Regions from separate parts of the Ammoniphilus oxalaticus genome, predicted to be linked through region 2. Evidence: riboswitches for the same ligand, from Rfam matches in the RefSeq annotation. Region 2 holds a riboswitch; each other region holds the start of a gene.
The links. A riboswitch is a leader RNA that binds a small molecule or an ion and turns the genes downstream of it on or off. The one in region 2 is predicted to bind thiamine pyrophosphate.
Positions count from the first base shown of each region.

Region 1: another riboswitch for thiamine pyrophosphate. It lies ahead of BEP19_RS06125 (ABC transporter substrate-binding protein); the one in region 2 lies ahead of BEP19_RS10755 (3-oxoacyl-ACP reductase).
Region 3: another riboswitch for thiamine pyrophosphate. It lies ahead of tenA (thiaminase II); the one in region 2 lies ahead of BEP19_RS10755 (3-oxoacyl-ACP reductase).

Region 1 covers NZ_MCHY01000007.1:229,582-240,570, forward strand. The annotation lists gene BEP19_RS06090 (efflux RND transporter periplasmic adaptor subunit) at 1-679, opposite strand, end outside; gene BEP19_RS06095 (efflux RND transporter permease subunit) at 698-3,829, opposite strand; gene BEP19_RS06100 (MarR family winged helix-turn-helix transcriptional regulator) at 3,832-4,293, opposite strand; gene BEP19_RS06105 (hypothetical protein) at 4,542-4,796, opposite strand; gene BEP19_RS18210 (ABC transporter ATP-binding protein) at 5,211-5,579, opposite strand; gene BEP19_RS18215 (ATP-binding cassette domain-containing protein) at 5,542-5,970, opposite strand; gene BEP19_RS06120 (ABC transporter permease) at 5,967-6,737, opposite strand; gene BEP19_RS06125 (ABC transporter substrate-binding protein) at 6,749-7,753, opposite strand; TPP riboswitch at 8,184-8,285, opposite strand; gene BEP19_RS06130 (hypothetical protein) at 8,953-9,135, shown strand; one part of gene BEP19_RS06135 (IS3 family transposase) at 9,225-9,888, shown strand; one part of gene BEP19_RS06135 (IS3 family transposase) at 9,888-10,795, shown strand.
Region 2 covers NZ_MCHY01000008.1:872,239-883,227, forward strand. The annotation lists gene BEP19_RS10730 (N-acetylmuramoyl-L-alanine amidase) at 132-803, opposite strand; gene BEP19_RS17405 (hypothetical protein) at 861-1,046, opposite strand; gene BEP19_RS10735 (hypothetical protein) at 1,043-1,978, opposite strand; gene BEP19_RS10740 (helix-turn-helix domain-containing protein) at 2,047-2,367, opposite strand; gene BEP19_RS10745 (class I SAM-dependent methyltransferase) at 3,017-3,874, shown strand; gene BEP19_RS10750 (arsenic resistance protein) at 3,995-4,942, opposite strand; TPP riboswitch at 5,138-5,238, shown strand; gene BEP19_RS10755 (3-oxoacyl-ACP reductase) at 5,385-6,137, shown strand; gene BEP19_RS10760 (LLM class flavin-dependent oxidoreductase) at 6,224-7,525, shown strand; gene BEP19_RS10765 (RNA polymerase sigma factor) at 7,775-8,308, shown strand; gene BEP19_RS10770 (hypothetical protein) at 8,295-9,719, shown strand; gene trhA (PAQR family membrane homeostasis protein TrhA) at 9,915-10,550, opposite strand.
Region 3 covers NZ_MCHY01000011.1:89,230-100,218, forward strand. The annotation lists gene ald (alanine dehydrogenase) at 1-303, opposite strand, end outside; gene BEP19_RS15650 (MFS transporter) at 430-1,647, opposite strand; gene pepF (oligoendopeptidase F) at 1,777-3,645, opposite strand; gene BEP19_RS15660 (ASCH domain-containing protein) at 3,745-4,077, shown strand; gene BEP19_RS15665 (NUDIX hydrolase) at 4,174-4,803, opposite strand; gene BEP19_RS15670 (ABC transporter substrate-binding protein) at 4,876-5,895, opposite strand; gene BEP19_RS15675 (ABC transporter permease) at 5,917-6,669, opposite strand; gene BEP19_RS15680 (ABC transporter ATP-binding protein) at 6,659-7,429, opposite strand; gene tenA (thiaminase II) at 7,404-8,111, opposite strand; TPP riboswitch at 8,350-8,452, opposite strand; gene BEP19_RS15690 (thiazole biosynthesis adenylyltransferase ThiF) at 8,485-9,501, opposite strand; gene BEP19_RS15695 (thiazole synthase) at 9,498-10,265, opposite strand; gene thiS (sulfur carrier protein ThiS) at 10,268-10,471, opposite strand; gene tenI (thiazole tautomerase TenI) at 10,618-10,989, opposite strand, start outside.

The DNA of each region.
Region 1 (10,989 bases), on a different contig from region 2:
CAACATCAACCGCGCTTTTTGCTTGCGCGAACCCAACTGAATTTTTTGCGTTTTCATAAGATGCTTTTGTATTTTCGAGCGCTGTAACAGCATTGTCTAACGCCAATTTCGCATTTTTTAAACTGGATTGAGCATTTTCCCATTCAACCGTAGAAATTGCGCCTGCTTCATACAGCTGCTTCATGCGCGTTGCGTTTGCTTGCGCGTCATCATATGCTTGTTGCGCTTGTTCAATCCCATTTTGGGATTGCTTCAAACTTTGTTCTAGTTGCGTTACATTACTTTGCGCTTGATCAAGACCTTGTTCCGAACTATTTTCCGCCTGTCTTACATTAGCTAAGGCGACTTGATAAGAAGCTTCTGCCTGTTTGACTGCGTTTTGTAAATCTACTTGATCTAATGTAAACAACGTATCGCCCTGGCTAACAACTTGTCCTACTTTTACATGCACTTTGCTCAATTTTCCGTTTACTTTAGGAGATAGATGAGCCGTCGTGTTCGGCTCAAATTTCCCAGCGATACCCCCTTGGTCACGGATAAGACCTTCCACTGCTTGTTCTACTTGCACAGGCACCGTTTCTTCGTCTTCAACTGAAGTGTTTGCTTCTTTGCTGGAACATCCTGCAACCGCTAAGCTAAGCGCCAGGATCGATAAGACCCACTTACCTCTTTTTATCACGTCACGATTCCTCCTCATTTATGCCTGTATGTGATCGGCTTGAACGTCTTTATTTTTTCTTCGATTTTTGCGATTGCGACGTTTGATCCCTATATCGTCAAACCAAGCATATACGACAGGAATCAAAACCAATGTAATCAAAGTGGAGAAACTCAATCCAAAAGCGACAACAATCGCCATTGGCGCCTGCGCTTCGCTTCCTTCTCCTCCCCCAAACGCTAACGGTAAAATCGCTAAGATGGTAGCGAGCGTCGTCATGAGAATGGGACGAAGTCGGATCGGACCCGCTTGTAAGATTGCTTCTCTTGTTTCTAATCCATCTTTTTTCAAGTGATTCACAAAGTCGATAAGGATAATCGCATTGTTTACAACGATCCCGATCAACAGAATATACCCGATGATCGCCATAACACTCATGGAATGTCCCGTTACTAATAATCCTAACACTACGCCAATAATTGTCGGCGGAATGGAGAACATAATAACGAACGGCGTCATTAACGATTCAAACTGCCCGGCCATAACCATATATACAAGCACAATAGCAAGAATCATTGCCAAACCTAGACTAGCAAACGATTCCATCATTTGTTGATCATCCCCGCCATAGTGAATGTTGTAACCGTCTGGTAGATTAATTTTGTCCAAACTGGCCCTAACATCATTCGTCACTGAACCTAAATCTCGACCCGCGATATCGCTTGTTATTTGAACTTCACGCGTTTGATGAGATCGCTGAATCGCTTGCGGAACTTCTTTTCTAATAATATCCGCTACAGAGGATAAAGCTACATTCGCTCCTTGCGGTGTTGTAATCCGATAACGCTCAAGGTTACGTTTATCTTGTTGCAGCGCGGTCGGCATTTTTAATCGCACATCGAACTCATCATTTCCTGTACGGTAAGTCGTTACATCTTCCCCGCCAAAACCAGTTCGCACCGCTGAAATAATTTGGCCTGTGCTTAAACCATATTGACTTGCTCGTTGCGAATCAACAATAACTTGGTACTCCTCTTGGACACCATCCATCGATGTTTTAACATTGAAGGCCCCTTCAACTTGTTGCATCTCAGCAGCCATGATGCCCGAAATATCTTGTAGCACATCAAGATCATCGCCACGAAGATTCACCTGGATCGGCGCTCCACCCATGCCATCCATAGCAGATGATTCTTCTACTGTAATTTTAGCATCAGGAATAAAGTTTACCTTTTTTCTCGTCTCAAGAACAATCTCCTCCGTTGAGCGCTTGCGTTCATTCAACGGTTTCATAATGAGCGTAACTCGACCTAAATTGGCCGTGTTCACAGAGAAGCCATCCGGTCCTCCTCCGGAACCAATAGATGTATACATCATATCCAATTCAGGAATATCTTTGGTTACCTCTTCGATTTGAGCGACAGCTTTTGCTGTTTCTTCTAGAACTGTTCCAGTCGGCATTTCAACAGAAACGGAAAACTGACCTTCGTCCATTTTCGGAATAAATTCCATCCCTACGAAAGGAAACAGCGCAAGTGAGCCAACGAGTGTTCCAATCGTAATCGCCAACACTGTTTTTCTTTTGTTTAAAGCCCACTCTAAGATACGTCCATAAAATTTAGATAAACGCTCAAACCCTCGATTAAACCAGACCACTGGATTCTTGCCTTTATATTCGCCATGATACAATGATTCGTCGGGTATTTTATCTAACCAACGAGACCCTAACATAGGCACCAGCATCATGGAAACGACCAAGGCCGCAACGTGAGAAAAGATAACCGTTAAGGCTAAAGGTCCAAATAATTCAGCCGCAATTCCATCAACGAAAATGATCGGTAAAAATACAACGATTTGGGCTAATGCAGAAGCCATAACCGCATTTCCCACTTGTTTTGACCCTTCAACAGCTGCTTCTAACACGCCCTTGCCCAGCTGCCTTTGTCGGTAGATATTTTCTAAAATAACAACGGCAAAGTCAACGAGTGATCCCAATCCCAGCAAAATCCCGCTGAGCGAAATTAAGTTGATTGTTTGCCCAGAAAAATACATCATGGAAAACGTAGCCACAACCGAAATTGGAATAACGATCGACACGACAAGCGTCGAACGAGCGCTATTTAAAAACAGATAAAGGATGATAACAGCGAATGCCAGTCCTAAAATACCATGTTCGGTCACGGATTTGATCGAATCTTTGATCATATCCGAGTTATCTACAATGACCGTCACATTCATACCTTCCGGTAATTCAGTTTTTAGTTTTTCGATCTCTTTCATCACATGATTCGCTACGTCAACAGTATTCCCGCCTGACGCTTTCGTCACAGTCAACCCTAAACTAGGCTCTCCATTAAAGTACGCCAACTGCGTCACTTCATGATGAGTGTCTTCAATAGACGCAATATCGCGTAGATAAATCGATCCGCCTGGGATTGTAATTGGGGTATTGCCAATTGATTTTACCTGTTCGTATTCCCCTTCAACGCGAATTTGGAATTTTTGATCGCCTTCTCGAATCGAACCAGCTGAACCGGCTAAGTTCATCGCTCCGAACGATTGCCTCACTTGATCAAGTGTAATGCCATACGTTTGCAGTTTCGAAGGATCTACCGTGACCTCAATAACACGGTCGTTTCCACCGCTAATACCAACGGACGCAACACCATCGATCCGTTCTAAACGTGGTTTGATATCATCATCGGCAATTGCTTTCAATTCCGTGATATCCCCGTCTCCAGCAAGCGCCATCGTAATTACAGGTTCGGCATTCGGGTCAAATTTTAAGATACGCGGACTATTCGCCGAATCCGGTAACGAGCCCCGTACCATATCCACCTTATCCCTCATATCGAGGGTCGCCTGATCAATATCGACGCCCCAATTAAATTGAACGATTACTTGAGACGACCCCGATATTGAATTAGAGGAAACGGTATCGACATTTGAGACAGATGCGAGCGCCTCCTCAATTGGTCTTGTGACCAACGTCTCCACTTCTGCGGGGGTCCCGCCGTCGACACTCGTTACAACGACCGCTACCGGTAAATTTAATTCTGGATAAAGATCGACTGCCATCTTTGGAAAAGAAACAAAACCAAAGATTAACATCGCAATCATGATCATTAACACAGTAACCGGTCTGCGAATCGAAAATTGTGATAAATTCATATCTACTGCTCCCTTCCTCTATCGTTCTCTACAATTCTTTCTAAATATTCTTGCAGCAATTGTAGAGATGAATACATCTCGCTTAATTGCGACTCAGTTAATTCCTCACGAAGCCCGTTAAAGAAGATGGTGAAGTAGTCTTCTTTTAAAACAGGGTATTGTTCACCCAATTGATTATAATCTTGCGACAAAGACACGCGGACCACGCGGCGGTCGTTCTCATCTCGTTTTCGAACGACGATTTTATTTCGTTCTAGGCGATCGATCACCCCTGATACGGTGCTATTGGATAGGTCTAGCGCTTTAGATAATTGCCCGATTGTTTTCGGTCCTAAATTCAGTTCCCCAATCACAACAGCCTGAGGGACTGTAATTCCATTTTTCATTAATTCGCGCGACATTAAGGAAAATATAAATTTATTTGTTTTTAATAACAATTCTGTAATTTCATTAATCGCGGCCATGTACTCCTCTCCTCTATCTTAATCTCCCCTTTAATTCACTCCCGAAATATTTCGCATCACGAAATAATATTACACTTCGTCCCTTCAACAGTCAACCCTAAAACTCGCGCGAATTCTTATTGAAAAAGAACAGATTTAATTGTATAAAAATCAGAGGAGGAATCGATTGCAGTAGGGAAGTTAATTAGAATGAAAAAATAAAACAACCCCCTGCTATCAAGCAGGGGGCGTATCTATAAGGAGCCGATTTAATATTCCGTATCTAGGTGATCAATCGCGTCTTTTAGGCCATTTAATCCTTTTTCTTTAGGATGGCGAATATCAGCCTTATGCAATAGCGTGTACGCCTCATTGATCAAGTCATATCGCCAATCAGCAAATTCAATCGCGTTTCGCGCATCCTCCTCCCTCACAACGATAAATCCTTGCTCGTGAAGTTTTTCTAGTTGGGATTTGCTAATGATTTTCTCGATCTCGGACAAGCGCTCTAATTGCTTTTCCACAGCGTGACCCCCTTCTTTTCAGTTATAAGTAATTTTATCACAAAACATACGGTTATAAAGGTTTTTAGAATGGAAATAATAGCTTATCCAAAAAGAGCAGAAAAAAACGTCCTTAAGGACGTTTTATCTAAATAAACCTGGAGCAATAATAAATACAACCCAACCTAAAAAGGAAAGAGTAGGAATAGCGGCTATGAGTATGATCTCCCAAAGACGAGGATAATCGTTATTCAACTGACCGACCTCCTTTAACTCTTTCTTTTATATATATTCATGTAAGCGCTTTAATTGAACTGGAATAATAAAATAAAAAAGTCTTCAGATATAATCCTAAAGACTTTTCACTCAATTATAGAAAAAATCCGTTCGTTACTCCATTTAGAATAACAAACGGATTCCACAGACGATCCAATCTTAACTTATTTTCACTTTGCGGTATCTTGGTTTATTTTGAACCTTTTCAGTTAATTCCTTTTTCCAGTCTAAGAATTCGTAACTAAGCAATAATGATTCATCACGGGGCCTTTGGAACGGTACACGTATAATGTCCTTTATTTCTGCTGGGTTAGTCGATAGAATCACAATTTTATCTGATAAAAACAACGCTTCTTCAATATCATGGGTAATGAAGAAAATCGATTGTTCAGATGCCTCCCACGTCTCCATCAGCCATTTTTGCATATCAAGTCTTGTAAATGCATCAAGGGCAGAGAATGGCTCGTCTAACAACATGATTGGTTGTGGACTAAGTAAGGCGCGAATGAATGCAACCCGTTGCCGCATCCCCCCCGATAATTGGTGTGGATACGCATTCAGTCGGTGGCCAAGCCCTGCTTTTTCTAACAATAATTTTTGCTTGTTCCGTATCCTTTTTCCCAGATAACTCTTGTCCAAGTAACGCATTCTCCAGGACGGAACGCCAAGCAAACAACGATGCTTGTTGCGGCATGTAACTAATGTAACCCGTTTTATTCGTAATTCTCTTCTCATCGAGATAGATGTCCCCGTCATCTGGCGATAGTAGCCCACCAATTAAATTAAATAACGTGCTTTTCCCACTGCCTGATGGACCGAGTAAAGAAACAAATTCTCCCTTTTGAATGTCAATCGATATATCTTTCAAGACGAGCTGCCCACTAAAAGATTTGCTTATATTTTTTAGGGTTAGTGTCATGCTTCTCTCTCCTCCCTATTCCACCGAATGAGTAACCGCTCTATTAATACGATCAATGAGAAAAATGCCAAACTTAGTATCATCGCAAAAATAATTGCAACAAACACACGTGGCGTTCGATATGAAGAGGAGGCCAATGTCATAAAAACACCGATCCCTTTTTGCGCGCCTAACCACTCGGCGACGACTCCGGTCATCACACTGTATGTTGCCGCAATCTTAATTCCAGAGAAGATGGAAGGCAGAGCATGCGGCCATTCTAATTTCGTAAATAACTGTGAGCGAGTGGCCCCCATCATCTTCATATAATGAAGCAACTCGCGGTCCGTCTGTTGCAATCCACTAAGTGTCGCAACGGCGATGGGAAAAAATGAGGTCATCGAAATGATAATAATTTTTGGTGTCGCGCCTAACCCAAACCAAATCAGCAACAAGGGAGCCAACACGACAGTCGGAATGTTTTGCGACAATATTAAAAACGGGTAGATCGTTTCACGAACACGATCAAAATGGTGCAGCAACGTCGCGCTCGTGATCCCGATCGTTGTACCAATACTAAAACCGACTAAAACGAGTTCGATTGTTGAATACACATGTGGTAAAAAAGTAGGCAACACTTCTTTCATTTCCATAGCAATCAAAGACGGGGCCGGCAAGATCCACGTTTCGATGTTAAAGAAACGCGCTGCCCACTCCCAAATAGCGATAAAAATAAGTAACGCGAGCGCCGGTCGCCAACTTCGGAGCAAAAGACCTCGATTCGTCATTGCAATCTACACTACCTTTTCACGTTCTCAATAAATTGATTTGTAAATGCTTTTGCCGCATCGATTTCTTGATCAATAATCCCTTCATTAAACAAGAAGTCAGCATAGGATTTCCAGCGGATTTCCTCTTGAATCCCCCATTGTTCCGAATCATCCTGATAACGCGGAGACAACCAAGCTTGAGACGCTTTAACCAATTCAGGATCTAGGTCGGGTTCTGCAGCGATCAGAATTTCAGCCGCTTCTTCAGGATGCTCAATTGCAAATTCATACCCTTTCGCCGTTGCTTCGATAAATGCTTGCGCCTTCTCTGGTTCGTTTGCAATTACTGTTTCATTAGTAATAATGACGGGAGAATAAGAATTTAGTTCTTCCGCATAATCAACCGGATTTACAAAATTCATTTCCAGCCCTCGAAGCTCTGCCGCAATCCCTTGCCAAGCATAATAAATATGAATAAAGTCAACATGGTGTTCCATCGCAGTTAACAGATCTGTTGTACCAAGTCGAACAAATTCCAATTGGTCACTGTCTGCTCCCGCTCGTTTCATCACCATCTTGATCATCGGTTCAGCAATACTGCCTCCACCTGTTCCAAACTTTTTACCGACAAAGTCTTTGGGTGTGCGGATCCCTCTATCTACAGGAGAGGTATAGCCTGATGTAGAATTCGCAATAACAGCAGCGACAGACACGATTGGCAATCCATTTGCCCTTGCTTCAGTGACTGCGCCCTGGGAACTAATCCCAAACTCTCCTTGATTTGAACCAACCAATTGATTAGCGCTTACCTCGCCAGGCAACAGGATTTCCACATCGACGCCTGCTTCTTCATAAAACCCTTTTTCACGAGCAACATAAATGCCAGTATGATTCGTGTTTGGCGTCCAATCGAGAAACATTTTGACTGATTTGTTTCCTTCTTCATTTCCTCCTGTTGTAGCTGACTCACTGCCGCACGCTGCCACAACCACCAATGCGAGACTAACCGATAAAACCTTCAATAAACGCTTCATGTTTACTCTCCTTTGTTGTTTAACACTATTTATTTATGTTTTCAATAAAACTGACTTCTGAAGGGTTGACTCGTAATAATAGGTAAATACCGATCAAGCTCTTCCGCATATTCGTTTGTTTCTATAAAATTTAACTCAACTCCTCTCACCTCCGCCTCAATGCCTGTCCATGCGCCGCTTCATTACAAGGTTAACCATCGATTTTTCTAATAACTGCGAAAAAATGAACCCGCGCAACTCCTTTGGGCTCAGCAAGCGAATTCATAGGTCCTTGTACAATATGGATGTTAAACCTCTGTTCTGAGCTGTCTACCCTGTTTTCTCTCGATCGATCGGAAAAATTTCAAAAAAAAATCCTTCTCTAATCAATCTTTCTAAAGACTAGTGAAGGAAGTTAACTGATAAAATATATGAACAAAAATACATTCAAAATTTTACAGTTCTACTTCCCTCCGCTGGTCTTAACCAGTTCAGGTTCAAAGGGTGCTTAAAATACATTAATCTCAGCCCGAGGGCGCCCCTAGTAGAATATTTATTCAATTTGTTCCATTTTATCAAAGAAATTGGTTTAGTCAAACGAATTTCGACAAGACTCGATGCTTCTTAGCTATCCCTTACTCGGAAAGGAGTATAATAAATTGTATTTTCTATCATAACTACCTTCAATTTAAATGAAATCATTGTCCATTCGTGAGTATTAGAAAAAATACGAGCATTAAAGTGGAGAACGACTCATTTTCAATGCGGTTAGGACAGCGCCAGAGTTTTACCCAGCCTAAAAAATATATGTATAGCGAGTCCCGCGCCCACAAAAAGAAAAACCCTCAATACCAACGGTATCAAGGGTTTCCTCGTTTAATAATGCACCATATATTGATCGCGTTCCCACTGATGAATCTGTGTGCGGAACACAGTTGATCAATAAAACACAGAAAAATAAGGAGCGAAAACCTTGATATATCAGCGTTTGGTGGAATGTGTCCTTAAAACAAAACAAAGATAAAGATAGTTCTCGTGGGCAAATTGTGGGCGCGTTTGTGGGCAAAACCTGGTCGTATAAGACCGGGCTTTTTTCTTCTTATCAAGGAAGGAACTGATAAGAAGAACATTTCACGCTTCACCTAACCCTTATGGACTAAGTAAGCGATATATTCCTACTATGGTACAATAATATAAATATTTAATATGGAGGATCACAAGTGCCAACATACATAGCTAAATACTTCACTATAATCGATAGGGAACCTAAGAAGGGTTATGTATCTTTTTACTGTGAAAGCGATCAGGAAGTTGAAATTCTTGCCGAAGCAAAAATTGCGGCCTCTGATGAAGAAAATACAATCCCTAGTGAAATTAATATCATATCTTTGAGTGTTAAATAAATAATCCCCACCACTCAATTGATATGCTCCCAATATAGTAGACAGAGAAATATTAAAAGTTCTCAACTACTATACTGGGGGCATTTTCTATGTCTAAAAGAATGAGTGCACATGCATTAAATATAAGGATAGAAGCCGTTTTAAGCGTGCTTGATGGGAAAAAGTCGGTTACCACAGTTGCGAAAGAATATGAAGTAGATAAAACGACAATTAAATCTTGGATTCACAAGTATGAAACAGATGGTGTGGATGGATTAAAAGAAGCAAAGACATGGAAAAAGTATTCGAGTGAGCTTAAAAGAACCGCGGTTGAATTTTACCTTAATGGAGGAGGAAGCCAGAGAGCAACATGTAAGAAATTCAATATTTCAGACCCTTTTGTTTTACGGCAGTGGATAAAGCTTTATACTAGTGGAAAAGAGATAAAATCCACTGGTAAAGGAAGAGAAATGATGAAAAAGGGCCGTAAAACTACACTTCAAGAGCGTATTGAAATTGTACAATATACCATCGCTAACGAACATGATTATCATAAGGCTGCGCAAAAGTACCAAGTTTCTTACCAACAAGTATATAGCTGGGTTCGTAAATACGAAAAAGGTGGAGAACAGGATCTTCAGGATCGTCGTGGTAAATCTTTCGAATCCAAACCTACTCTTACTGAAGAAGAGAAACTACAACTTCGTATTAAAGCGTTAGAACATCGCAATCAGTATTTAGAGGCGGAGAATGGCTTATTAAAAAAGTTGAAGGAAATCGAAAGGGGGATGGGACTGCGCGATTAGGTAAACATTTGGCTAAGTTTCAAGCAATCCATGATTACCACGCGGAGACAAAAACACCAATTGTTGTACTCTGTCAAATTTTAAATGTATCACGGTCTGGATACTACAAATGGGTAAAACATCAACCGACAGACCAACAAAAAGAAAATGACTGGTTGATGGGAAAAGTGAAAGAAGAATTCAAGCGATATAAGGGTACCTTCGGCTATCGTCGTATTACGATGGTAATCAATCGCAAATACAAGAAGAGCTATAACAAGAAGAGAATTCGTCGTCTCATGATTCAAATGGGCTTAAAATCGCATATTCGTCGTTCCAATGGCTATTCAACAAAGACAAGCTTTGTTAATATTGAGGACAATATTTTAAACCGAGAATTTACAGCAGGGAAGCCGAATGAAAAATGGGTAACAGATATCACGCATATGACATATCTCTTTGGCAACAAGGCTTATTTAAGCGCCATTAAAGACCTGTATGACGGCTCAATTATCGCTTATCAAGTAGGACGCTTCAATGACAATCCACTAGTTATGAATACATTGAAAGCAGCGATCGAAGCGAATCCTGGAGCAACTCCGCTTATTCACAGCGACCGCGGTTCACAGTATACATCCAAAGAATATCGTTACATTACAACAGAAGCTGGTATGACTCGAAGCATGTCACGTGTTGGTAACTGCATCGATAATGCGCCAATGGAGAGTTTCTTTGGCCACTTTAAATGTGAATGTTATGATCTAAAGAATTACAAAACCTACGAGGAATTAAAGAAGGATATTGACGAATACATTCGATTTTATAACGAAGAACGATATCAAGAAAAATTGAACAGCCTGGCACCATTAGAATTTCGGCACCAGGCTGCGGCGTAAATCTTTTATTTTTTCACTGTCTACCTGCCAGGGAGCATATCAAATTAAGGGAAGTGGGGATTATTTTATATAAATCGTTCGAACACGAACGAGGGGACAATACATCTTATTCAGCTGACAACGTTTTGTGAACGACACTGTGTTTAACCCTCCGCTGACAATCAACAGAGGGTTAATGGAAGAGAATAACTTAT
Region 2 (10,989 bases):
CTGACCCCGGTCGGAACTTGTTGAACCTTGTCGACCAACCTCCTCTCACTTCATTGATTTAAGTATAGCGCCTTTCGTGTTGCTTGTAAACAATTGTTTTGAAATAATTTATTATTTTGAGTACAAAGGCATCACCTCCTTAAATTGACACGTCGAGCGAGTTCTTCCCATTTGACGTCATAGCCTAACGCCTCCGCGACTTTGCGGATCGGGGCGTAGGTCAGTCCATTTTCAATAAACCCCATCGCGATCGGGCGGCCATTGTCACAAATCGAAACGAGCGATTTTTCTGTTTGCAAATCTTTCATGAGTAGCGTCCATGGAAAAAGCGGACCCGGGCAATACACTTTGTTCACGGAATCGATTTCGTTGTGTCCGATGATGTAATCGCGGGTGAGCGGGACCTGCCAGCGGGCGGCGATCTGTTTGATCAGCCAAAGTCCCGCCTGGTATTGCGCTTCATCGAGCGTGCCGCCGCGGTCTTTTCCTTCAAATTCAATCGTGATCGTGTAACGATTCGGATTGCCGCGCCGTTGTAAAATAAGCGGAGCGGTTGGCTTCAGGACCCGCCCGTTCGTCCAGGCGCCGTCCGTTTCTTTGACGTATTGATGGATCTCGCCGTTGCGCCCGACACCGTAATGGCTGCTCACTTGGGTGGTCGGATTTTGAAAATGGGCGAGCGTGCCCGCCATAAACCCGGCCATCGTATGCAACACGATTAGCGGTGGGGTCGGCGGCAGGGTGGTTATGGAACGGACATTGGGCGTGAAGTTTGGGCTCGGTTTCCAGACAATAGGATGCATTGAGAGTCCTCCTTTTAGTGTTGGCTTTGTTCTGTATAGGATGGATAGCTGAAAGAGTTAACGTGATCGATCGGTCGGTTGCCGCGCCTCAGTCGGCGGATGTCTGCACCCAAAATGATAAAAAGCGGGCGGTCCATACGGACAAGGGACAAGGTCGCCATTGAGAAACAGAGCAACGGTCAGACCACAGGCAGGGCAACGTTTATCGCCGTATGTGGGTTGCTTTGAAAGATACGGATTCATGAGCCTAACGCCTCCAATTTTCGTAAGAGATCAGCTGCGATTGCTTGTTGTTCGGGCGAGAGCTTGTCCTCTTTGTCGGTAGCGAGACCGAGCTCTTGCCGCTGTTGTTGCTTGATGACCCATTCGGGCAGATCAGAACCACGCCGTTGTGAGGATCTGGAAGAAGGTCGAGTTGGACCTATTCCCGTGATTGGCCCCCTTGGCAGAGAAGCCTCTCTCGCGCCGAGCGTTTGCGATGATCGTTGTGGCTGCGCCTGCATCGACTTTTTCCTGTTGGATGAAGCACTGTTCCATTCGTTATGTAAAGATTTCAAAAGATACGCCCCAAAGTTTTTTACGTGACGGTATTGGAGACAAGCATAGATTTTCTCTAGAAATTGCGGTTCATTGAATAGCGGATGATCTTTGCAGTCGTTGAAGGCTTGGACGATCGTTTCTTTTTTGTCTGACAGTTGATCGTCTTGATCAATAATTGCTTCCATCGTTGCAGGGAGCGGCTCAGCAGGTTTTTCAACAGTCTGCTTTGACTCCCCTTTTTCTAGTGTAACGGTTGGCGTTTGTTCATCGAGATTGGGAGTAGCGGCGACAATGACGTAAGGTTGCGGTTGCACAGGCGCATTGTGGACAATGAGACGCAGTTCTTGTTTGGAATGAGGCGCTCGTTGCAAATAAACGAGTCCAAACGAAAGCAAAGGATGAAGAATTTTTCCGTAAAAAGTTGATTTTCCTGTCTGCAATTTTTGGATGATTTTGTTCAGGGAGGTAGGGATCAGGTGTGACGTTAGCTCTCCCTCGCTCTCATTCATTTCGGTAACCCAGCCTTGAAATTGGATCCAGGCAAGCAAAGCTTTTTCACCTAATTTTGGAAGCCACTCAGCTAAAACAACAGGATCGAGTAGAGGACGAGGACCATGTACTGTTTGTGAGTTCATGAGATGATAACCTCCATAGCGGATTAAATTTGTTTGGTACATGTGATGGAGGGAGGATGGACCCTACCCTAGTTCATCTTTCTTTTACACGAATGATAAGCATCAACAATCGAGACTACAAATTCAGGATCTGTTTCCATGATAACAATGACGTCCTGTAATAATTGGGATTGATATTCAAAATGATCTGATCCGTAAGTGTATACTTCTCCAGGTGTCAGACCTAACACATCTATTATCTTTTGAAGTGTTTCTTGACTCGGCGACTTCCTCCTTTGTTCAATCTTCTGAATGTGAGAGTAACTGCAACCTGTCCTTTCCGCTAGTTGTTCCTGGGTAAGCTGCTTGGCCATTCTGGCTCGTCGAATGTAAAACCCAATATGCTTCATCAAATCACTCCCTTTAATTTAAGTGTAAACAATGAAAGAAGATCTGAACAGGCACCACAGGTGTGAGTTTTCGCTAAAAAAGGTGATTGTCTCACACTTTCTAGGTGTAACGCATTGTCGAATTGAGTCTGTCCTCCCACATCTCTTTTAATTTACCAAATGTAGGACTTTTGCGCTGGGGAAAAACAGGAATAATGTGACAATTATATGAAGATCATAGATCAATCTATCTCTTTTAATCTTATAAATCTTTATAGATCTAACGGACTGGTTTTAAATCGGGACTAGTTCTCGTTTGGACCAGTTTGTCTATAACAAGGAAACATGCCTAGCCCCCGTCAAATGAGGGTTGGCGTTATTTAAATTAAATGGCGGTTTTAAAAAAGACTGGTTTTGGATTAGAACCAGTCCAAGGGAGGGGAGGGGGCAGCCGCTCGGCGGATATGAGCGATCTTATGCTTGTAGCGTTTGTAAGAAAGAGGCGCATATCGTAATCGTCGGGCCAACTTTGTTGTGAATATTTACCTTAAATGATCAAATGATATAGATGAAATTCCCAAAGTAAGCTACAGTATTTCTATTGACCATGTATGGTTCGTTTGCGCCGCGCGAATTAAAGCGGGAGCAATATGGAAGAGAGGGTACGACATTGAGTGATAAGCAAGTAGCGCAACCAGATCATACGGCAGTAAGGGTGGCTTTGTGGCGCGCGATGCACCTACAAGTGGATTCGCCGCCCTATGTATTTGAAGACAATATCGGACTGGAATTGATTGCGCCGAAAGAAGATTGGCGTCAACGCCCAGATATGGATCCAGTGGGTACCAGTGGTTTTCGAGCATCTATCGTGGCCCGCGCGCGTTTTGTTGAGGATATCGTTTTAGAGCGGCTCGCTCAAGGGATTACGCAATATGTTATCCTTGGGGCGGGATTGGACACTTTTGCTCAAAGGAGACCAGAGCTTTCCTCGAAGTTGAAAATCTTTGAAGTGGATGCTCCAAGCACGCAAGCATGGAAAAAGCAACGCCTTATGGAATTGGGTTTTGGAGTACCTGACTCGTTACACTTTGCCCCCGTTGATTTCGAAAAGGGCGCGTCTTGGTGGGAGCAGCTAACAAGCGTCGGCTTTGACACAAATAAGCCCGCTGTGCTTGCAGCCACAGGGGTCACGCAGTACCTTACACACGATGCGATTGTTTCGATGTTGCGTCGGACGGCGCAGCTTGCCCCAGGCTCCACATTGGCTATGACATTTCTACTGCCGTTAGAGCAGACCGACTCTGAAATCCGATCCGAAGTGGAGGAGGCCAAGCAAGGAGCGCGCGCGAGCGGCACACCTTTTATTAGCTTTTTCACACCTTCAGAAATGACAGCGTTGGCGCGTGAGCTCCGGTTCCGCGACGTTTGCCATGTATCTGCCGCAGATTTAAACGAACGCTATTTTAGCGACCGAACAGACAATCTACGGTTGCCGAGCGGGGAGGAATTTTTACTTGCGATGACATAGCGTTGATCATAGAAGGATTTAACCGCTCAGGGCGCACCGCTTTGGCGCTTCACCTAGCTAAGGGGGCTAGGCCCCCTCAAAACGAGTAACCGAATGCATCGGGTAGTTAGTAATAGTCTGCTATTTTTTTTCATTTGTAAATAATAAAAGCTGAGTGATGAGAGCTAGAATGGGTAATTCCAATAATGGTCCTATAACGAGTGTTAAAGCGATTAAGGGTTGATTTGGAAAAGCGGTCATAGCAATGGCTAAGGCAATGGGCGAATTTCTTGCTAAGATCGTTAAATTCAGACTGGCTCTGTCCTTGTATGGGAACTTCATAAACTGTCCGACCTTTTGTCCGACAACAAAATTAATAATGAAAAATAAAAGGATCGGGACGGTGATTTGCCACATTAGATCTAAGTGATCTAGCAATAGTTGACCTTGAGTAGCAAACATAGCAACGATGGCGAGACTAAGCAAAACAATCGGTAACATGCTGAGATGAGAGATGAGATAATCCCTAAACTGTTGCTTGTTTCTCAAGACGATTTTTGTAAGAAAAGCTAAAATGAAAGGTAAGAATAAAGTAATTAAAATACTTTTGATCAGCAATGAAAATTCTATAACCCCTGTCGTTCCTCCGAAAACAAGAAGATAAATAGGCAACAAAGTGACTTGCAAGACGAGGTTTAGAGGTAAAATAGCTGTTGCTAATGCCACATTTCCTTTGGCTATTCCTGTGAAAATTAAGTACCAATCCGTACATGGTGTAACCATCAGCATCATAAATCCAAGATAGAGCGCAGGATTGTCACTTAAAAATAATAATGCAAGAAGCCACGCTAACACGGGGGTCCAAACAAAGTTAATGATCGCTGCAGTGTACGTAAACTTCATGTTTTTAAAAGCCTTTTTTATTTCTTCGATTGGAATCTGTAAGAAGGTAATATACAGCATAGCTACTAATAGTGGGACAATGAAATTATCCGCATTCGCTCGTATTAGTTCTACTTGTCCTATACTTATCCCCATCATTACGGCTACGAAAATAATAAGGGTGTATAGCTTTTCGAATAATCCCATTGATGCAATCACACCTGACGATAACAATTTAAACACATATCATCTTATCATTCCTTAGAACGGATAAAAAGGTGTTGGCTAGTGGAAAGTAAGCTCTAAACTAGCAAGGCGAATGAACGAAATTGAGGAAATAGTGTAGCTCGTTTCCCGCCTTGACATAAATATCTATTAACTATATATTAAATATAGCTTTAATAGATGCACTAGGGGTGTTATTTAACTGAGATGAGTTTGAACTCAAACCCTTTGAACCTGAACTATTTGAAACTAGCGTAGGAAAGTGTAACTTCTAATACATACTTAAAGAGTGGTCAGTCTTATTCTTAATATGTAGTTATTTTTTTACGCAATTTTCCTATGGGGAGGTTGTGTATTTTTTATTTTATCGATCATTTTGTTTATTGAGTTTCATCAAAAAAGTAAAAATAGAGGAGTGGGTACGATGAGTAGGACGGTTCTCGTAACAGGTGGAAGCAGAGGTTTAGGGGCGGCGATTGTAAAGACATTGGCGGATCAAGGATTTAATGTAGTGATCAATTATTATCAAAGCAAAGAGGCTGCTGAAAAGCTTGCTTCCGAAATTGGCTCAGAAAAAGCGGTTGCTATTCAGGCCGATGTAACCAATCGCGCGGAAGTAGATCGTCTCATAAAACAGGGAACGGAACATTTTGGCCAGATCGATGTTGTCGTTAACAATGCGTTGGTAGATTTCAAATTTGATCCAACGGAACAGAAGCCTTTTCCAGAACTTTCCTGGGAAGACTACCAAAAACAAATTGATGGCACGTTAAAAGCGGCATTTAATATCGCTCAAAGTGTAATCCCTCAATTTATTGATCGAAAAAATGGAGGCATCATCAGCATAGGTACTAACTTATATCAAAATCCTGTTGTGCCTTATCATGAGTATACGACGGCTAAAGCTGGACTGATCGGATTCACGCGTAATATCGCTGTTGAGTTGGGCCAATATGGGATCCGAGCGAATGTCGTTTCAGGCGGATTATTAAAAACGACGGACGCCAGCGCGGTGACCACGCCAGAAGTATTCGATCTGATTGCGCAATCAACGCCATTGAGAAAAGTGACGACACCGCAAGATGTAGCCAACATGGTCGCTTATTTAGCTTCGGAAAATGCGGACGGAGTGACAGGTCAAAATATTACTGTTGACGGTGGATTGACAATGAACTAATCGCGCTTCAAACACAATAGACACCCCCTTTTTTAATAAAGAGTAGACGAGACAATTTATCATGATGTGTTTTGAGGTGTAAACAAATGATAGATAAGAAAAAACAATTGCACATCGGTGTTTTGCTAATTGGATGTGGACACCACCAAGCTGCGTGGTTAATGCCTGACTCAAGTGTTGAAGATATCGGAGATGTTTCCTATTACCAATACTTGGCTCAAGTAGCGGAAAAGGGGCTCTTTGACGCCGTCTTTTTTGCTGATAATCAATCCTTTCCAGCTAATGATCCGAGTGTAATGCCTATGTTTTGGTTGGATCCGATTGTCAATTTAACAGCGATCTCCCAAGTGACTAGTCATGTGGGATTAGTATCAACGATCTCAAGCACTTTCGCTAATCCATTCACCGCCGCGCGCCAACTTTTAAGTTTGGACCATATTACAAAAGGACGCATCGGTTGGAATCTCGTGACATCCATGACAGATTTAGAGGCATTCAATCATGGTATGGATGGATTGCCTCCCCATGAACAACGCTACGAGAAGGCGGATGAATTCGCGACTGTTATGAATAAACTATTTGATTCGTGGGACACTGAAGATTTTATACACGATCGAGCAGGAAATCGATTGATCAATTCATCAAACATTCAGCCGATTCATCACGAAGGCGCCCATTTTAAAGTGCATGGTCCACTGACCACGCCAAAAAGTCCGTATGGCAGACCGGTAGCGATGCAAGCGGGCGCCTCTGAATATGGCGTTGCCTTAGCGGCGAAATATGCCGATGCCGTCTATTCCGTGTCGTGGAACTTAAAGCAAGCCAAAAGATTCCGCGCAAGATTAGATGAACAATTGCGACAAAACGGAAGTGATCGACATATTAAGGTGTTTCCAGGCTTAGTCACTTATGTCGGTCACACGCGTGAAGAAGCTCTAGCTAAAAAAGCGGCCTTAGATGAGCGGCTACCGATTGAAACAGGTTTAAAACAATTGAGTTTCTTTGTGCGACAAGATTGTTTAAACTGGGACATCGACAAACCTGTGCCAACCTTACCGCCAGTCGAAGAATTTACAGGACCGAGTGGACGTTATCAAACGATCCTAGAAATTATCAACGATAGACAGCCGACAGTAAGAGAGTTGCTAGGCTATTTAAGCGCAGGCGGCGGACATCGCACGTTGATCGGCACACCCGAGGAAATTGTGGATGAGATGGAGATGTGGCTTGAAGAGGGCGTGGCGGACGGATTTAATCTCATGCCTCCGACATTTCCTGGTAGTTTAGAAGACTTTGTTGAACTGATCGTACCCGAAATGCAAAAAAGAGGCATATACAGAGAAAAATATGAAGGTCATACCTTCCGCGAACATCTAGGATTAGCATAATACATGATGAACCCCCTCACTAATGTGGTAGTGAGGGGGTTTTTGCGTACATTTCGTTAGGGAATTGGGATATGAGCGAGAATTTTAGGATATGGGCGACTTTATCGCCTCACTTTACGATGAGGATCGCCCTCAAAGTTTTTCACTATCCATTTTCGTTTTTCTTTTAAAATAAATGTCACAAAACAGGATACTGGTTTGTTATAAGGGTACAGTCGACTGAAAAACAATAGAGGGGGTGATCGGACTGTGCAGGACCTGGGTCAAAGGTTTGTGGTTGGTGGGGAAGATGAGCTTGAAGAGATCATGAGTCTTTACGGAGAAAAACTGCTGCGTTATGCGACGGCTATTTTATGTGATTATTATGAGGCGGAAAATATCGCGCAGGAAGTTTTTCTGTCAGCCTATCAAAATCGAAATACGTTTGATGGCAACAATCTTTCCGCGTGGTTGTACAAAATGACCTACCATCGTTGTTTAAATCAACGAAAAAGGTTTCGTAGAATCCTATATTTTCACGAAGTTCGCGTTAAAGACATTTCAGCTGAGCAGGATAAAGGGTTGAGTGATGAGACGCTTCGCGCTTTACAGAAGCTGAAACCGAAGGAGCGGGCGCTCGTATATGGACGGATCATAGAGGAGCAAAGTTACGAAGAATTATCTTTGTTGACGGGAAGTTCTCCCGTTGCTTTAAGGAAGCGGTACCAGCGAGCGAAGGAGAAACTACTTCACTATTTGAATGCTGAATATGGTAGAGAGGAGTCTCGATATGGACAAATATGATAGGGATGAACAAGAAATCCATCAGCTGCTTTCTCAAATTACGGTCGATTCAAGTCAACTGGCGGAACAGGTGAAAGATAGATTACAGGAGGAAAAGGAGGTCGTCGGCATGAGGCGTCAAAGATGGTGGACAAGGCCAGCGCTTGTAGGCGGATTGATGTCGGTCCTACTGATTGCGGGCACGGCTGCTGCTTTAGGGAATTTTGATTGGTTTATGCAGAGATTTAATCCTTCTTTTGGCGAAATTGTTGAATCGGTCGAAGCTTATAGTGAAGATGAAGGCATCCGAATGGAAGTGATCGGGGCCCAGAAATACGATAATCGGGCGATCGTCTATCTCTCTTTGCAGGATCTAACAGGGAAAAATCGGCTGACGGAACAGACGGATTTTAGAGAGGGGTTCGGTGTGAAAGTAAATCCACAGAGGGTGAACGGACAACAAGAGGTCGCCACGGGTTTTTCATATAGTCAAAACGTGATCTTTTTCGATGAGGATACGAACACGATTTATTACGAGTTTAATATCACGGCTGACGCTACCGCCCCGATGCAAGATCCGTTAGAGTTAGGTAGTTTCTTGATTTATTTTGACGGAAGAGATTATATGGAAGAACCGATTTCAGTAACTCTTTCTGAAGTTGAAAAAGCCAACATCGTCCCTATAAAAGAAGCGCAAATTTGGGGAGGAAGTAATCTAGGAGATGATTGGAGTTTCGTAACGAAGGTTCTCAATCCAGGGAATTATGCTGCTATGCCGCATGGGGAACAAGATCAATGGGTTTCTAATATCGGGAAGAGTGATGGGAAATTACATGTTCAGATTGGCAAGATCTATAACCAAGAGTTTGGTTCTACTGACGCGAATCTTTCATTAAAAGGTCCGAATGGTCAACTCATCCCTCCCGAATATAGTGTCGTATTGCTTGGTGATGATGAAGGCAACTTCGTTGATATTCAAAAAGGCGACTATAGCGATGCTCGATATAAATATGAAGAATTCATTTTTCCCGTAGATACAAAGGATCTCAGCGAATATACGCTTCTTTATACAGGCGCGGTCTACTCCGGTGTAAAAGGAAAATGGAAGGTAGCGGCGCATGTGAATGATCCGAGCCGATTACGCACGTGGAAAAATGACATTCCAGTTGAAGGACATCTATTCGAAATGATTACGCTTAGCCCGTTAGGGGTTGAAATCATCGGGACGTATCAGGGTGATCATTTCGTGTTCAGTGACATGTCGCTCGAAGTTGAAATGGTAGATGAGCTACTCATCCCGTTAAAAGGGGGAGGAGGTAGCGAGGATTCGAATAAACAGACCTTCCATGCGAGTTGGAGTACGAGTGAGCCACTCGCTGTTGAACAAGTGACAGCGATCCTGATCAATGGTGTTCGCATTCCTGTTCAATAGAAATTTTACAGATTGGTTGAACGAGATTATTTCATGAGAATTTAGAAATTCCCTCCCAGGCGCAACACAAGGGGAGGGAATTTTTTTATAATGTGTAACAACTTTCCAACTGGACTTTCGCAAATCGCCGCCATTTTCCCCTTTTTTCAGACGAGAAAATGACTCGGGGACACTTATTGGCTCCCCAACTTGCTTTTATAATAAGTACATCACGGAAAAGAAATGGCAGATGGTAGCGGCTAAAACGAATAAATGCCAAACGGCATGATGAAATTTAAAGCCTCTCCACATATAAAAGACCGCTCCGACTGTATAGAGAATGCCCCCGATCACGAGAAAACGCAGACTCATCACGGAAATGTTGGCGACCAACGTGTTCCAGGCGAACACAATCAACCAACCCATGATGACATACAGCACGGTAGACATGAACAGATATTTTTTAACGAAAAATGATTTGAACACGGTCCCGCCTAAGGCAATCCCCCACACGATTCCGAACAAGGTCCAGCCTAATCCATTGTTGACAGCGGTAAAAAGAAAAGGCGTGTATGTGCCCGCAATAAAGAAATAGATCGAGGAATGATCCAAGATCTCAAAGACATCTTTCGCTTTTCCCTCTGGAAGAGCATGAACAAAGGTGGATGAAAAGTATAACATGACCATTGTTGCTCCAAAGAGGCTAAAACTGACCACATGCCAAGCGTTACCGTATAAAGATGAAAAAATAATCAGGAGGACGAGGGCGGCGATACTTAATAAAGCGCCGATACCGTGGGTAATTGCATTCACGATTTCCTCCCCTTTGGAGAAAACATGCGTACTTGCCATCGGGCGACACACTTCCTTTCATCGATCCTAACGGGTTGATCTCCTAACTCTACCATTTACGAGGGGGATCATCAACTTTTAATTAGGATTGACAAACCATATCGATTTTAGACGAATTCTGTTCTAAAGCACTGCTGAAACTCATAGTGTAAAAGACACAGTAAAATGTTTTGAGGAAATAATTGGAGTTAAAAGGTTAATTGTGGTACAATAAAAATATTCAGAATATTTTAAAAGTGAGGAGATGTCATGCGAGAAGCGTTGGTTCTCTTTCAACCCATTTTATACGTGTTTGGCGGGTATATTTTGTTCAGTGTGATTCGGTCGATGTTCCAGAAGCAAAAGAATGAAAATCAAAAAAAGAATTAGGAATTCAGCGTTGAAAAGCATGACTCTTGTAGCAAAAAGGTGATTAGCCCATAAGATGATAGGGATCATG
Region 3 (10,989 bases), on a different contig from region 2:
TGCTGGCTCCGGAGCAAGATGAAGATATGTATAAATAATCATATCTTCGCGAAAAAAATCATATTCTTCCGCAAGCGGTTCTTTTACTTTAACAATCATATCCGCGGCCCACGCTTGTTTTGCGTCAGGGACAATCGTCGCTCCCGCCGCTCGATAATTCTCATCTGTAAAACCGCTGCCCATTCCCGCGTTTGATTGTACACGCACTTCGTGTCCACTGCCAACAAATGAGACGACCCCCGCAGGTGTCAATCCAACTCGATCCTCATTATCTTTAATTTCTGTAGGAACGCCAATAATCATTACTTCCATCATCCCCTCAAATAATTTCACTGGTACAATATTTTTATTATAACGTATCTACGTTTTCTTAACCTGTGTCAAGGACAAAATTTAACACTTTTTTTGAAAATTACGCAATTTGACCTTTTAGCCGGATCGCCGCAACATAAAATCCTCTGTTTGTTCTTCACGCTTTTCCACATTACGTAAATACCAGCAACCTGTAAACGTAATTGTCAAAATGAGCAAATCTCCAAGCACGACCCCAGGCCAACGCCACACATTCCAAAACCAGCCGAGATAAACACTGCCTAGACTCCCCCCTAAATAATAAGAAACAAGGTATAAGCTCGAGGCGCTCGCTCGAGCAAACATCACATGACTGTTCACCCAGCTTGCGGATAACGAATGGGAAAAAAAGAAACTAAAACAGATTAAAATTAACCCAATTAAAATGACAATTAACGATGGGTGCAGCGTACAGATCAAACCAAGGGCAAGCAGAATAATCCCAACTTTTAAACAACTCATCTTCCCCCAACGCTGGGACAACCTCCCCGCTACCGTCGATCCGATTGAACCCGCAAAATAAGTCAAAAAAAGCAATCCGAGAAATGTAGGCGATAAGTTGTACGGATCGGCGCTTAACCGAAATGTCATGTAATTAAAACTGCCTAAAAAAACAAAAAAATGAAGCCCGCCAATTAAAAAAGCGACCCGCAATGTTCGATTTTTCACATGCTCTATCATCGCGTTCGTCGCTTCACGAAAGTGAAACGGTATTTTTTGAAATCGCTTAGAAGGAGGCAGCAACTTATGAAAACTAAAGACGAACCCGAGGCTGATGATCCCAATTACGAAAAAGGAGGCTTTCCAACCCCATAGATCGGCAATCACGCCACTAGAGAGTCGGCCCGACATCCCGCCTAAACTATTGGCGCTAATATACATACCCATTCCGAGCGACAACGCGCCCGGGGAAAATTCTTCTGACATGTAGGCCATCGCGATCGCTGGCAAGCCAGCCAGAAAAAATCCTTGCAGAGCCCGGAAAGTGAGCAACCAATAATAATTCGTTGCGAAACCACATACAACGGTCATCGCCACTGCTCCGAACATCGTCCAATTCATAATTGATTTTCGTCCAATGGCATCTGAGATTGGGCCGTAGATCAACAGAGACAAACTAATACTAAATGTTACAATCGACAAAGAGAGACTGGCCGTGGCCGGGCTGATCTGGAATTGATCGGTGAACAGAGGCAACAATGGCTGTGTTAAATAGATCATCGCAAACACAAAGTAGGAGGCCAAACTTAAAGCGATCACTGCTCTCCAATATGCTTTTGTTCCTTGTTCGATCACGTTCGTCCCACCTTCCCGTTTACGACCAAATGTATGTAACAATAATAGCATGATTATTCCCAATAAGTGTTCGCAAATTGTGAACAATTGTTATAAATCTTAAAGGAGGCAGAGTAAGCGGACACCCGCCTACTCCTCCTGTAGCAGCTTTTCTAACTCGTCTAACGTTTCACTAAAACCTTGCAACGCTTGCTTCATGACTTTTGCTGAAGTCATATCGACCCCCGCTGCCTTTAAAATAGCGATCGGTTCATCTGAATCACCCGCTGCCAAAAAAACATTCAGATATCGCTCAACAGCCGGCTTTCCTACTTCTTTCATCTGCTGGGCAAATGCGTTCGCCGCGGCAAAGCCCGTCGCATATTGATACACATAATAGTTTCGGTAGAAGTGAGGGATGCGGGCCCAGCCTAATGTAGCCGCTTCATCGACTTCCAAACTCGGTCCGAAATACTTTTGCATCAAAGAGCCGTATAAGTCTTTTAGCGTTTGAGCCGTCAGTCCCTCTCCCTTTTCAATTTTTTCATGAATTTGTTGTTCGAACTCAGCAAACATTGTTTGTAAAAACAATGTGCCCGTATAGTCCTCTAACCGTTGATTTAAGATTTTTATTTTTTCCTGCTTTGTTTTTGCCTGTTTGTACATCTCTTCAAATAACAGCGCTTCGTTTGTCGTTGAAGCCACTTCTGCAGTAAAGATCGGATAGCCGGCATTTAAGTACGGCTGCTGTTTATTTGAAAAGTACGTATGCGCAGCATGGCCAAGCTCATGAGCTAGCGTGTATACATCATCCATTGTTCCTTGGTAATTGAGCAAAATAAACGGATGCGTGTCATAGGCCCCCCATTGATAAGCGCCCGCCCGTTTTCCAGGCGTATGGTAGACATCGATCCACCGCTCGTTAAAGGCCGTTTTCAACATCTCATTGTATTCATCGCCAAGCGCGCCTAATCCTTCTAACGCGCGTTGCTTTGCTTTTTCAAACGGAATATACTCCTCCCCTCCCCGCGTAAATGGCACATACAAATCGTAGAGGCGTAGCTTGTCCAGCCGACCGACCTTCTTTTTAAGGTCAATATAGCGATGCAGTTCCGGTAAATGCTTGTTCACACTGTTAATTAAGTTATCGTAAACTGAGATCGGAATTTGATTCGATTCCAAACTTGCCTGACGCGATGTCGGATATTTTCTTACATCCGAATAGAAAACGTTTTTCTTAACTTCTGCCGTGAGCACTTGAGCAAATGTGTCCTGAAATTGTAGCATCGTTCGATAATAAGCATCATAGGCGCGCCTACGCACCTCGCGATTTTCACTTTTTATAAACGAAGCATAATTTGAAGGAGTAAGCGTCACATCTTTGCCGCTCTCATCTTTAATCGTGGGATACGTCATATCTTTTGTCAGCATCCCAAAAATACTGCCAGGCGCTTCTGCTAATACGCCGCTTCTAGCCAATACTTGCTCCATCTCCTTCGGCAAGGTATGATCCTTACTATCAATTTTCGCTTGGATCCACCGATGATAATCGGCTAATTTCGGATCCTTCAACAACGACTTCATTTTATCAACTGGGATCGCCAGTAACTCAGGTGTAAAAAAAGAAGTCTTTTCACTAATCTTAATCGCTACATCGCCCGCTTGAGCCACGAACTGTTGATATTCAGAATCTGCCTTGTTCGTATGAAAGGATAGGGTCGCATACGCATACGCCTTTTCAAATGTTCGGTTTAAATCTACGTACAGATCAATCGCATCCTTAAGCCGATCCGCGGTTCGGTCCAACTTTCCCGACATCTTAGATAATTTCTCGGCTAATTGTTCACTTTTTGCTAAATCTTCCTTCCACGCTTCCGGTGTCGAATAAAGATCTTCCATTCTCCATTTATACTGGGTTGGAATCTCCTCGCGCGTTTCATATTTAACAGCGGCCTCGATTTGCAAGGGGCTTCCAGTAAACACACAACTAAAGGCAAGTAAAACACTAACAAAGGTCATCCTTAGTTTTCGCAGAATTGATCTCTCCTTTCCCTTTAAATGTAGTAAATGGTATGATAATGAAGGATCAAGCTTAATTCAATGTAGGAGGATATACGTATGTCAAACACATTACCCCCTAAAACATGCACAATCGAAAGAATGGTTACGCATGAAGGCGATGTCAAACTTGTCATTGAAGGAAAAAAACTGGCCACAAGACGTAATGGTCGCTATGCAGATCCTGGTGAACCGTTTGAACTTGCGGGCAAAAAATTTGTCGTGACTGACGTGTACCGACAAACACTTGGCGAGATGACAGATCAGCATGCCCAAGCGGAAGGTTATGAAAACATGGAAGCCTACAAAAATCATATCCTTTCTCTTCATGAAGGAATGCCATTCTTACCGCACATGCGCGTTTGGGTCCACGAATTTAAAGAAGTAGAGTAAAACACAAAAATAGAGCCTTGCGCTCTATTTTTGTTTGTATTATGAACATTAAGTGGCTTTGTTATGAAACAAAATAAAAAAGAGTGACCCGATCGGTCACTCTAATCCAATGTGTTGTCCTCTAATTTGCTCTATAAAAACATGGAGTATACGGGCTGTTAATCCCCAGATAACATAGTCTTGATAACGGTAAAAATACTCGGCCATGTTGGCCTTTCTCCATTTATAATACTTTCCATTTGGAATCAATTCAAATGGAAAATCTGCTGGCGGACTTACTTCAATCGGCACATGGTACACTTCGGGCTCATACTCAAGTAAGTGTGATAGCGGCGCAATGAACACTTCCTCAACCTCATCAGGATGGGGGTGTAATGGAGCGCCGTCCTTCAACTGACAAAGAAACGGATAGATAATCGAGTGCGTGGTCACTAAAATATCTAGCGGTCCAATCATTACCATCTCATCAGCATGAATCCCCAATTCCTCACACGTTTCTCGAATCGCCGCCGATTCTTCGGAAAGATCGTTCGGCTCCATTCTTCCCCCTGGGAAACAAATTTCTCCGGGTTGGAAACGGAGGTTGCGCCCTCTCACTTGAAATAATACACCCAGTTCCCCATTCTGTTTGACTAAGGGAACCATTACTGCCGCTTTAGACACAGTATCAAGACCCATTACACTGGGCGCTCGATTCTCATACATCGACTTAATCTGTTGGATCACGGTCAGGCCCCCCAATTTACGTTTAATCTTCCTGTACCATATCTTATCATGGGTGGCCCTCCAGTCATAGTCTTATAGCTTAATAAAACAAGCGTCGGCGTCAACGTCAACTTCGATCAGTTCTTGTTCTTTCATCCAATCGATTACTGCAGCCCATGATTCCACCGATTGCGACCCAAACTTGGCTTCTCCGTTTGAAGTCATTAGCGGTAACAGTACGCTTAGACTTTCTTCTTCAACATCTTTTTCTAACGGGAAAGACGCATCCTGTCTTTCGAGCAGCTTATCTAATGCCTCATCAGCATTCGCTTGGACATACTCGAACCCTTTGGTCATAACTTCTACGAAATCCTTAACCAGATCCGCTTGCTCTTCCGCTAATTTTTCACTTGTTACCAACATTAATTCGTGATAATCCGGCACACCATATTCAACAGGGTTAAACGCGCGTACAGGATGACCATTTTTCTTTAACAATACTTGTTCATGATTGATGTAACCACCGCTAATTGCATCCGCGTTGCCAGATGTAATGGCTGGCATTAGATCCCAGTTCACATCAACGAGGTTTACTTTACTTGAATCCCCGCCATCCGTTTCGATAATCGTTTTCACCAACGCTTCGTTCATCGGAATCGCTGGATAACCGATTGTTTTTCCTTCTAAATCCTTTGGTGATTCCACATCGCTATCTTCTGGCGCCATCAGCCAGTTTAGTGGGTGACGTACGATCGGAGCTACGCCAACGACCGGGATGTTTTCCGCGCGAGCCATGACCACTTGCGGTTGATAGTTCATCGCAAAGTCAACATCGCCCGTTGCTACCATTTTTAAAGGATCTGTCGTATCAGCTGGGATTTTAATGTCAAGTTCTAACCCCTTCTCTTCAAAATACCCTTGGTCGATCCCCGCGTAAAGAATCGAGTGAACCGCATTCGGATACCAATCCAACATGATCGACACCTTTTTTAATTCCGTGGCTCCTCCGTTACCTTTCCCTTCTGTCGCTCCACCGTTAGATGGATTTGACCCGCATGCTCCTAGCGCCAACATACTGGATGCTAGGAGTACCATACCTAACTTCTTAAACATACAAATTCAACGCCTTTACATTTATTTTTTTTCTTCATAAAACCAGGGAATCGATTTCTTCTCGATCCATTGAATTGTATAAAACAAGACAAAACCTGCTATGGATAGTAAAAACACCGTAGCAAACAACAAATCAGCCTGTAAGTTATGAGAGGCTCGCCTGCTAAAAAAACCCAAACCCGCGCTTGCGCCTAGCCATTCTCCAATTGTTGCCCCGATCACACTCGCTGTCGCAGCTACTTTTAGCCCGGAGAAAAAAGCGGGTAACGCTTGGGGTATTTGGACTTTAAAAAAGATCTGTCTACTATTCGCTCCCATTGTTTTCATCAGATTAACCCACTCTTGATTGGTCGCCCGCAATCCATCAACCCCTCCAACGACAATCGGAAAAAAGGTGATCAAAATAGTAACGGCTACTTTTCCCCAAATCGAGTAACCAAACCACATGATCAAGATCGGCGATAAAGCAACAATTGGAATCGTCTGCGAAGCAATCACAATCGGATAAAGCACTCTTTCGCCGATTTCTGAAAAATGGATCAACATTGCCGCCCCGACCGCAATGACAATCGACAAAAACAAACCGAGAATAACTTCCCACAGCGTCACAGGCAAATGTGTAAACAAGAGTAGTTCCCAATGCTTTCCTAATGCCGCAAAAATGCGACTTGGCGGAGGTAAAATAAACACTGGCACATTCAACAGTCGGACAATCCCTTCCCACGCTAACCCAAACGCAACTGTGATGATGAGTAAGAGTCGACTATTTTTCATTGGTTTCCTTCTTAAATAACAACTCGGTTATTTTTGAACGCAGTTCAATAAATTCTTTCGTTAGATGAAGATTATTTGGCCTCGGTCGTTCAAACGGCACAACAATTTCTTGAAACGGGCCTGTCTGGCCTTTTTCCATGATAAAAATTCGATCCGACAAAAAGATTGCCTCTTCAATATCATGCGTAATCAAGAAGATCGAACGTCCCCATTCTTGCCACGTATCGGTCAACCACAGCTGCATTTCTCGACGCGTAAACGCGTCAAGGGCGCTAAATGGTTCATCTAACAATAGCAAGTGATGCCCGCCAAGCATCGCTCGCAAAAAGGAAACCCGCTGTCTCATACCTCCTGAAAGTTGGTCGGGAAAAGCTTGAGCAACGCCCTCCAAACCAAAGGAAGGAAGATATTCATGTACCTGCTGCTCCGCTTCCTTGATTCGAACACCCTGGATTTCCAATGGCAGAGCCGCGTTTTCTGTAATCGTTCGCCACGGCATTAGCATATCCTGTTGCGGCATCAAGCTCACATGTCCTAAGCGTTCGTTCGCTCCACCGTTAAACTCAATCTCTCCGCTGGTCGGTTGATAGAGCCCGGCCATCAATTTGACGACCGTGCTCTTTCCGCAACCGCTTAACCCAACCAAACTAACAAATTCGTTCTCTTTGATTTCACAATCATGCTGGGAGAGAATCGTGGTTCGCTCACGTTCCGAATCGTATGTGAATGATATATTATCGAACTTGAGTAACGTTGCCATTAGCCTTGATCTCCGCTGGCCAGTCATGTCCGTGGTATGCCATATCCCAGAACATATACTCAAATCGAGATGTGTTCAAGAAAATTTCTTCTAGAACAGCCAAGTCACGCTCAGGCTTTCCTTCACCCGCCCGATCGATAAAACCGATCAACCATTGGGCTAGATCGCCAAACTCCTTGGATGAATACGTTTTTACCCAATCACCATAAAATTCATGTTCAAGTGATTTTGGATTCGTTTCCGCCAAGCGCGCGCCAATTTCCCAGTAACCCCACGCGCATGGTAAGACTGCGGCAGCTATTTCTTCAATTGTGCCGCTATAGGCCACATGTAACATATAGTGCGTATACGCAATGTTGGTTGGTGTGCGGATCGTTGACTCTAACTCTTCATTTGAGATGCCAAAACGCGCCGCATATTTACGATGCAAATCCATCTCAAAGTGCAATGTCTCATGGAGCAACTTACTAAACCAGTTGGCTGTATCTAAATCACGCGCTTTTGCCGCTCCAAGAGCAAACATTTTCGTGTAGTCGACCAAGTATACATAGTCCTGCTTCATATAGAATTCGAATGCTTCACGATTTAACGTTCCGTCCCCTAGACCTCGCACAAACGGATGCGCATGCTTTTGTTCCCAAATCGGCTTTACCTTCTCATGTAATCTTTCTGAAAATCTCATTTTATTTATTGCTCCTTTCGGTATCACACCATTTTATAATAGATTCATGCCATGACATCTGTGGATTCACTCACCTAGAACAGCAAGATTATTCGAGGACTCTAATGGCAAATAAAGAAGCCGCAATCACCCCTTTCAAATCCGTAAATTCACGTTCATATATGCATCAAACAAGAAACGATTGAATAAAAAATGCCACTTTCACAAATTGAAAGTGGCAAGATACGCACATGCATCATGTATTTTCTCACCACTTCCCTTCGCTGTTTTTATACAGATCAGGTTCAAAGGGTCGGAATTATCATTCCATCTCAGACCTTCGGACTCCCCTAGTGGATCTATCTATTCAATTAATCTAGTAATTTCAAGACGATTACCCTAAAAATCGATGATAAAGCGTACGCGCCTCAGTAACATCTTTTGTGCCATGCACGAGAACTCTGCCATCTTGAAAAATCGCTAAACGGTGCGCGCCTGTTGATAACGATACGAGATATGGATTTTTTTCTATCTGGCCGTGAACAGCAAGTGATTGGGCCAATTGCTCCAGATCCCTTTGCATCGGAACAGGCGGACGAATTTGAACCGTATCCCTTCCGCACAGCACAGCTGTTTTCGTATGGTTTGCTTGGCTCAAAAACGGAAAACTTGGCTGTTTTCCGCAAGATGGACAATCATCTTTTTTTAATTTATCGACTCGAATCGTCGTGTGTTGATTCGTCCATAAATCAAAAGACAGTAACGTGGGACGAACCGCATCAAAGTCTTCTACTAATATTTTCATCGCTTCTACCGTTTGATAGGCGACAACCATTTGCACATTCGGACTAATGATTCCCGCAGTATCGCACGTCGCTCCGCCCATCGGCACACTTTCTAGCAAACAAGACAAGCACGGTGTTTGTCCCGGCAGAATCGTATACGTTAAACCATAACTTCCAATGACAGCGCCATAAATCCAAGGAATTCGATACTTTTGCGCCGCGTCATTAATCAATAAACGTATATCAAAATTGTCTGTGGCATCCATGATTAAATCAACGCCTTCGACAAGCTCATCAATCTCTTCCGTGGTTACGTCGGTAACTTTAGCGATAATCTCCACTTCCGAATTCACTGCGCTCAATCGATTGTAAGCCGCAATTGCTTTTGGCATCCGCTCAGTTGCGTCTTGCTCTGTATAAAGCTGCTGCCGTTGCAGGTTGCTCCACTCTACATAGTCCCGATCGACAATCGTCAATTTTCCGACGCCTGCCCGAACGAGCGTTTCAGAGGCTCCTGTCCCTAACGCGCCCGCTCCGATCATAAGGACATGCTTCTGAGATAACTTACGCTGTCCTTCTTTACCAATGGGTTGAAATAATTCTTGCCGTGAATACCGATCGCTCAAATTGTGCTCAACCCTTCCAGTGGACTACTCGCAGAAGCATATCTTTTTCTTGGGATTCGCCCAGCTTCATATCCAAGTCGTCCCGCTTCAATTGCTAGTTTCATCGCTTTTGCCATTTTCACTGGATCTTTTGCCCCGGCCACTGCTGTATTCAGCAACACACCATCAGCTCCCATTTCCATCGCGATTGCCGCATCAGAAGGCGAACCAATCCCGGCGTCAACGATAATCGGCACAGTCGCTTGCTCAATGATAAAACTTAAGTTTAGCGGGTTTATGATCCCCTGACCAGAACCGATTGGCGACGCGCCAGGCATAACCGCATGGACCCCAAGCTCTTGTAACCTTTTTGCCAACAAGACATCGTCTGAAGTGTAGGGCAATACCGTAAACCCTTCCTCTAATAAAATCTCAGAGGCCTTCAACGTTTCGATTGGATCAGGCAGCAAGGTCTTTTCATCACCGATGATTTCGACTTTAATCATGTCGCACAATCCCGATGCCCTCGCTAACTTAGCAATACGCACCGCTTCCTCCGCAGTAGAAGCGCCCGCAGTATTCGGCAACAAGGTATAGTTATTCACGTCCAACATCTCTAAAAAGTTAGGCTGACTAGGTTCATATATGTTCATTCGGCGGACCGCAAATGTGAGAATCTGAGATTCTGAAACATCTACCGCTTCCTTTTGAATTTCAAAACTTTCAAACTTCCCTGTGCCTAACAGCAATCTAGAATTAAATTCATAGGGTCCAATGGTTAACATGTTCATCCGCCTCCCACAAAGTGTACAATCTCAATTCGGTCACCATTCGTCAATCGTGTTTTAGCATGTTGATCTTTTTCAAGTATGCTCGCATTCACTTCAACAATGACCACTTTTTCTCCAAGCTCAAAATGCTGGAGTAAATCAGAGATGAATTCTAGAGAATCAGGAACTTCAATTTGATCTCCGTTAATGACTAAGTTCATAAAAATCTCCACCTCCAGGCCTTTAATTTTAGTATAATTTAATTTTAGTATAATCTATTACGCTTTAATATCGCCACGCCCAGGTTCCCTCAAGTTCGCCCAGACAACACGACCCATCGGAATACCTTCTTGATAAATCTACGACATCAACGCTGCATCCGTAATGCCAGCGCGTATTGCTCAGCAACCGCAGTAGGATCAACATGGTCGAGGATCCCCGACATAACCGCGATCCCCGCCGCTCCCGCTTGCAACACAAGCGGGACGTTTATCGGACTGATGCCGCCAATTGCAATAACAGGGATACGGACACTATTAACAACACTAGCTAATGCTTCAATCCCGCGCCCTTCTAGGCCTTGCTTTGATCCGCTTTCAAAAATGTGGCCATAGATCACATAATCCGCCTGTTGTCGTTCCATTTCCATTGCTTCTTGTTCAGAATGGACCGAACACCCGATCCGAAGTTGCGGAAACCTCTGTCTGACAAATTGTGGCTCCAAGCTGTGATATGCGAG